Regions from separate parts of the Halopseudomonas maritima genome, predicted to be linked through region 3. Evidence: predicted binding sites of a transcription regulator. Region 3 holds the regulator's gene; each other region holds the start of a gene.
The links. The regulator sigma-54, encoded in region 3, starts transcription at its own class of promoters, with help from an activator protein. The targets are predictions, from matches to a motif close to ANTGGCATNNANNTTGCTNT.
Positions count from the first base shown of each region.

Region 1: glnA (glutamate--ammonia ligase) is a predicted target of sigma-54. The motif match lies at 1,043-1,062, and genes of this name have one in related genera.
Region 2: nirB (nitrite reductase large subunit NirB) is a predicted target of sigma-54. The motif match lies at 1,140-1,159, and genes of this name have one in related genera.

Region 1 covers NZ_CP079801.1:2,141,526-2,143,800, forward strand. Annotated here, with positions in the region: gene glnA (glutamate--ammonia ligase) at 1-949, opposite strand, end outside; gene thiI (tRNA uracil 4-sulfurtransferase ThiI) at 1,261-2,275, shown strand, end outside.
Region 2 covers NZ_CP079801.1:3,380,204-3,382,478, reverse strand. Annotated here, with positions in the region: gene nirB (nitrite reductase large subunit NirB) at 1-909, opposite strand, end outside; gene HV822_RS15675 (SGNH/GDSL hydrolase family protein) at 1,412-2,077, shown strand; gene HV822_RS15670 (ABC transporter ATP-binding protein) at 2,179-2,275, shown strand, end outside.
Region 3 covers NZ_CP079801.1:2,768,088-2,770,362, reverse strand. Annotated here, with positions in the region: gene lptB (LPS export ABC transporter ATP-binding protein) at 1-509, shown strand, start outside; gene HV822_RS12765 (RNA polymerase factor sigma-54) at 603-2,102, shown strand; gene hpf (ribosome hibernation promoting factor) at 2,215-2,275, shown strand, end outside.

The DNA of each region.
Region 1 (2,275 bases), 630 kb from region 3:
AGTTGGTGGACGGGTTGGTGAACGCGTTCAGTGCCTTACCGTGCTTGATGATACCGCCGATGAAGTACAGAGCGGTGTCAGACAGGCCGGAGTAGCCTTCGCCAGCGAAGGTGTTGTTGCCGTCTTTGGCGATGGACATGTGAACGTGCATACCGGAACCGTTGTCGCCGTACAGCGGCTTCGGCATAAAGGTAGCGGTCTTGCCGAACGCGTCAGCTACGTTGTGTACGCAGTACTTCAGGGTTTGTACTTCGTCGGCCTTCTTCACCAGGGTGTTGAACAGCACGCCGATTTCGTTCTGGCCAGCAGTCGCCACTTCGTGGTGGTGAACTTCGATGGTCAGGCCCATTTCTTCCATGGCGTTACACATGGCAGTACGGATTTCGTGGTCGTGGTCGACCGGCGGAACCGGGAAGTAGCCGCCCTTGACGCCCGGACGGTGGCCTTTGTTGCCAGTCTCGAAGTCGCCGTCAGTGTTCCAGGAGGCCTGCTCGGAGAAGATCTTGAACATGGAGCCGGAGATGTCGGACTTGAACTTCACTTCGTCGAAGATGAAGAATTCCGGCTCCGGACCAACGAATACGGTGTCACCGATACCGGTGGACTTCATATACTCTTCTGCGCGCTTGGCGATACCGCGCGGGTCGCGCTCGTAGCCTTGCATGGTGGAAGGCTCGATGATGTCGCACACCAGGATCAGCGTCGGCTCTTCGGTGAAGGGGTCCAGAAGGGCAGTGCTGTCATCGGGCATGAGGATCATGTCGGATGCTTCGATGCCTTTCCAGCCGGCAATGGAGGAGCCGTCGAACATCTTGCCGTCTTCGAAGAAGTCCTCGTTGACGTCACGGGCGGGCATGGTGACGTGCTGCTGCTTGCCCTTGGTGTCGGTGAAGCGCAGGTCTACCCACTTCACGTCATGCTCGTTGATCAGTTGCATCGCTTTCGACATGGTTTCCTCCAAAAGGAATCGTTTGCCAGACAGCAGGTCTGGCGCCTTTATATTACGTCCAGCGGCGGGGCCGCTGCTCGGTTGCATTACAAGTGAGCAAAAGGTGTGCCATTTCGGAGCATGGCCTGTGAACCCCTGTCTCAGGGGCCTTTTGCGGTAAAAGCCGGGGTCGCGCACCAATATCGAGCACCTTGTTGGTGCAGCCTGGTCTGGCTTTGCACTGTTTTGGTGCCTTTGCGTTCGACAGTTACCCAAGCGCGGTGCGCTGGCTGCGGGTATAATGCAGCGCTTTGCGCACCATATACCAGCCCATGAAACTGATCATCAAGTTCTTCCCCGAAATTACCATCAAGAGCCGCCAGGTCCGCAAGCGCTTTATCGCCCAGCTCAAAAGCAACCTGAAGAAGGTGCTGTCGGCGGTTGACCCCCAGGCGCGGGTCAACGGTAACTGGGACAGTCTGGAGGTCAATCTTGGCCCCGATCCGGCGCTGCAGCAGCGGTGTATCGAGCGGCTGCGCAATACACCCGGTATCTCCCACTGTTTTGAGGTGCATGAGTACCCGCTGGGCAGTATCGATGAGCTGATCGAGTTGTGCGTGGCCAACGTGGGCGAGCAACTGCAGGGCAAGACCTTCGCCGTGCGCTGCAAGCGCGTGGGTTCGCATCCGTTCTCTTCGCAGGATGTCGCAATCAAGGTGGGCAGCGCGCTCAATCGCCGCTGCGGGGCGGCCGGGGTGTCGCTGAAGGCGCCGGAGGTTGAGGTGCATGTCGAGATTCGCGATCAGAAGATATATCTGATTCAGGCGCGTCATGAGGGCATGGGTGGCTTCCCCTTGGGCACCATGGAGCCGGTACTGAGTCTGATGTCGGGTGGCTTTGACTCCACCGTCGCCAGCTACCAGATGCTGCAGCGTGGGCTGCTGCCGCACTTTGTATTCTTTAACCTCGGTGGTCGTGCCCATGAGCTGGGCGTGCGTCAGGTTGCGCACTATCTGTGGGAGCGTTATGCCACCAGCCACCGTCTGCGTTTTGTCAGTGTGCCCTTTGAGGGCGTGGTGGCGGAGATTCTGCAGAACGTCGAGAACAGCCAGATGGGCGTGGTGCTCAAGCGCATGATGCTGCGCGCGGCGGACCGGGTGGCTTACCGTCTGGGCATCGACGCGCTGGTCACCGGTGAGGCGATTGCCCAGGTGGCCAGCCAGACCCTGCCCAATCTGAGTGTGATTGATCAGGTCGCCGAGCGCTTTGTGGTGCGTCCGCTGATTACCACCAGCAAACTCGACATCATCGATATCGCGCGCCGTATCGGTACGCTGGAGTTTTCCA
Region 2 (2,275 bases), 610 kb from region 3:
GGTGTAACCCGGCGCCACCAGACCAAAGATGCTGCCCTTCCAGGAGGCGCATTCGCCGATGGCGAAGATAGACGCATCGCTGGTGCGGAAGCGGTCGTCGATCACCACCCCGCCGCGCTCGGCCACGTCCAGGCCGCAGGCCCGGGCCAGCGCATCCTGCGGGCGAATACCGGCGGAGAACAGCACCAGATCGGTTTCCAGAAACTCGCCATCGGCAAAGTTCATGCGGTAGGCATAGTCTTCACCGGCGACGATCTCGCTGGTCGCCCGCGACAGATGCACACCCACACCCAGCTCCTCGATACGCGCCTTGAGCGCTGCACCACCGTCCACGTCCAGCTGCACCGGCATCAAGCGCGGAGCAAACTCGACAACGTGCGCCTCAAGGCCCAATGACTTGAGCGCGTTGGCCGCTTCCAGGCCCAGCAGGCCGCCACCGACGACCACGCCGCGACGGGCATTGGTGGCCGCTGCACGAATGCCGTCCAAATCTTCCAGAGTGCGATAGACCAGACGGGAGTTGCCTTCAGCGCCCGGAATCGGCGGTACAAAGGGATAGGAGCCGGTTGCCAGAATCAGCTTGTCGTACGCCAGACGACCGGTAGGTGTCACCACTTGGCGCTGCTCGCGATCAATCTCCAGCACCGCCTCGCTCAGGTGCAACTGCACGCCGTGCTCGCTGTAATAATCCGGCGTACACAACGCCAGCGACTCAGCATCACGACCGCCAAAATACTCGGATAGATGCACACGGTCGTAAGCGCGCTCGCGCTCCTCACCAAACACGTGGACATCAAAATGGGCCAACGCCCCCTGTTCGACGAGCTGCTCGACACAGTGGTGACCCACCATGCCATTGCCGATGATGATCAGCGTTTCTTTCTTGATCGGGGCGACGAACGCGTTCATGGCCAGTCCTCACTCAGATTCTGCTGTGGGGCAGAAAACAAAAAAGGCGCCTGCAACTGTCTCCAGTTGCAGGCGCCTTTGCCTTGGATTCACAGATTGTGGGGAAGCGAATAAAGGGCAAGCCCACGCCAACACCGGCGACTCACTTCCAGCCGGTGGTCTCGGCACCGGCCTCTAACAGGCTTCAGCAACTGCCATGCCAACCTGTAAAAGACGACCACAAACCCCACAAAACAAACATCAAGCCATTGTTTTTATTTGATTTTAAAAAAACCAAAAAAACTAAAAACCCTGCCCTACTCGGCATTGAGTCGCGACCCATCGGGGTGCATGGCGCGCAATATCACCCCGCTTTGGTGCGCTACGAGGCTGTTCCACGCTCGCCCGTTTGGGTGCTTGTAGCCCAAGCTGAAGGCCCTAACATGCATGACGCAAAACGCACATATGTCTCACGCCAGTTTGCCGTTGGCGCGGCCACCCCAAACAACAAGAGGAATTGCGCATGCCCACCCTGTTCACCCGCGGCCTGGCCGTACTCGCCCTCAGCGCGCTGTGCTGCACACCCGCGCTGGCCACCAACCCCGGCAGCAGCTCGCCCGACACTCTTATCCTGGGAGACTCGATCTTTGCCCTGTCCGGTGATATCCACGAATACCTGGAAGCCGACCTTGACGAGAACATCAACACCTCCGCCCGCTCCGGCTGCCAACTGACCGGGGGCAATATCCTGTGCTCCAGCCGCTACTCGGTAGAACGTCAGTACCAGCGCGCCAGCAAACGTGGCATCCGCACCGTGATCTTCAACGGCGGCGGCAACGACATTCAGCTCAATAGCTGCCGGCCGTCTCTCAGCGCCTGCATGCCGCTACTTAACGAGCTGGAAGACCGCATCTCTGCACTGGTGCAACAAATGCGCAACGACGGTATCGAGGAAATCGTCTTTCTCGGCTACTACAACGCCGTAGGCGGCGCCCTGGAGCTGCGTGACATCAACAATTACAGCATGAACTACAAGGCGGCTGCTTACCCGGGCATGGGCGTCAAGTTTGTCGACGTGCGCGCCGCCTTCGCCGGCAACGAAAGCCGCTACATCACCAGCGACGGCATTCACCCCACCGCCGCTGGCTCTCGCGTGCTGGCAGACCAGATTCTGCAAGTACTGGACTGAGAACCACCCAGGCGGACAGGCACGTCCTGTCCGCTTGAGCCGCGCCGCCACGGGGCTCATAATGCACGGCCTTCCTCGTTGTCCGTTCGCAGGCCCATCGCATGTTCCGCTGGTTTGAAAGCCGTCTTGACCCGTTCCCCGTTGAAGAGCTGAGCGAGCCACCGCGCAAGCTGCTGCCCTTCTGTCTGCACTTCACCA
Region 3 (2,275 bases):
ACGGTCGCGCCCGCGAGGGTATCGGCTACCTGCCGCAGGAAGCCTCGATCTTTCGCAAGCTGACGGTGGCCGAAAACATCATGGCCATCCTCGAAACCCGCAAGGACCTGAACCGTCAGGCTCGAGAAGGCAAGCTGGAGTCGCTGCTGCGTGAATTCCACATTCATCACCTGAGCGACAGCCTCGGCATGAGCCTGTCCGGCGGTGAGCGTCGCCGCGCGGAGATCGCCCGTGCGCTGGCCACCGACCCCAGTTTTATCCTGCTGGATGAGCCCTTTGCCGGCGTAGACCCAATCTCCGTTGGCGACATCAAGCAGATCATCCAGCACCTCAAGAACAAAGGCATCGGCGTACTGATCACCGACCACAACGTACGCGAGACCCTGGATATTTGTGACAAGGCCTACATCGTCAACGATGGCCACATCATCGCCGAAGGTGATGCCGAGACAGTACTGGCAGACCAGACAGTGAAAGATGTATACCTGGGCCATGCCTTCCGGCTATAAAAGCCCCCGTATTTCAGGCATGCTACCGGCAAATAGACATCAGCATGTCTAAACCAACGGTTTGAACTAGCGCACAAGGTATTTCGCAACACAATGAAACCCTCGCTCGTCCTCAAGATGGGGCAGCAGCTGACCATGACACCTCAGCTGCAGCAGGCCATCAGACTGCTTCAGCTGTCCAGTCTCGACCTCCAGCAGGAGGTGCAGGAGGCGCTGGAAGCCAACCCCATGCTAGAGATGGCCGACGAGGGTGACGACGATTACAGCAGCAACGCCAGCCAGGAAGGTGGCGACGATGATGCGCCAGCGGTCACCCTGCCTGAACCGGTCTCCATGGACTCCATCGACCAGCACACCCAGGGCGACCAGGAAGGCAACTGGAACGAAGCCATCCCCAGTGAACTGCCGGTCGACACCCAATGGGAAGACGTTTACCAGACCTCCGCCAGCTCCCTGCCCAGCCAGGATGACGAAGACTGGGACTACACCTCGCGCACCGGTACCGGCGAAACCCTGCAAAGTCATCTCGAATGGCAGCTCAACCTGCTGCCAATGTCCGAGACGGACTACCAGATTGCCACCGCCCTGATCGACGGCATCAACGCCGACGGCTACCTCGAAGAATCGCTGGAAGACATCCTCGCCTCGCTACCCGCAGAGCTTGAAGCCGAGCTGGACGAAGTCGAGATGGTGCTGCACCGCATCCAGCAATTCGAACCGGTCGGCGTAGGCGCCCGTGACCTGCGCGAATGCCTGCTGCTGCAGATTCGCCAGTTGCCGGACGACACCCCCATGCTGGAACAGGCCACCCGCGTCGTCCGCGACCACCTGGAGCTGCTCGGCAACCGCGACTTCACACAGTTGATGCGCCGCAGCAAGCTGAAGGAAGACCAGTTGCGCGACGCCATCGGCCTGATCCAGACACTGAACCCGCGCCCCGGCTCGGAAATCGCCTCAGGCGAAGCCGAATACGTGATTCCCGACGTCATCGTGCGCCGCGATAGCCACCGCTGGGTGGTCGAGCTGAATCAGGACGCCGTACCCAAGGTACGGGTCAATGGGCACTACGCCTCCATGGTCCGCCGCGCCGACTCCAGCGAAGACAACACCTACCTGCGCAACAACCTGCAGGAGGCCCGCTGGTTCATCAAGAGCCTGCAAAGCCGCAACGAAACACTGATGAAGGTGGCCACCCAAATCGTCGAACATCAACGGGGCTTTCTTGAGCATGGCGAAGAAGCCATGAAGCCGCTGGTACTGCACGACATCGCCGAAGCGGTGGGCATGCACGAGTCGACCATCTCGCGGGTAACCACGCAAAAGTACATGCATACCCCGCGGGGTATTTTTGAGCTCAAGTACTTCTTTTCCAGTCACGTCGGGACCAGCGAAGGGGGTGAATTCTCATCCACCGCGATCCGCGCACTGATCAAGAAGCTGGTGGCAGCAGAAAACCCAAAGAAACCATTGAGCGATAGCAAGATCGCTGGTTTACTGGAGGAGCAGGGCATCGAAGTTGCCCGCCGGACCATCGCAAAGTATCGCGAGTCGCTCAATATCGCGCCATCGAGCGAACGCAAGAGACTGGTCTAGCGCCCACTGACCGTCATTGGTCAGGGCAAGGATCCAGTTCAGGGATCATGCAGTGGCACCACCGGGTGGCGGACGATCACCCTGCAACAACAAGCCAATCAGGAGACGCCGTATGCAACTGAACATTAGCGGTCACCAACTCGACATCACTGACGCACTGCGCGATTACGTCA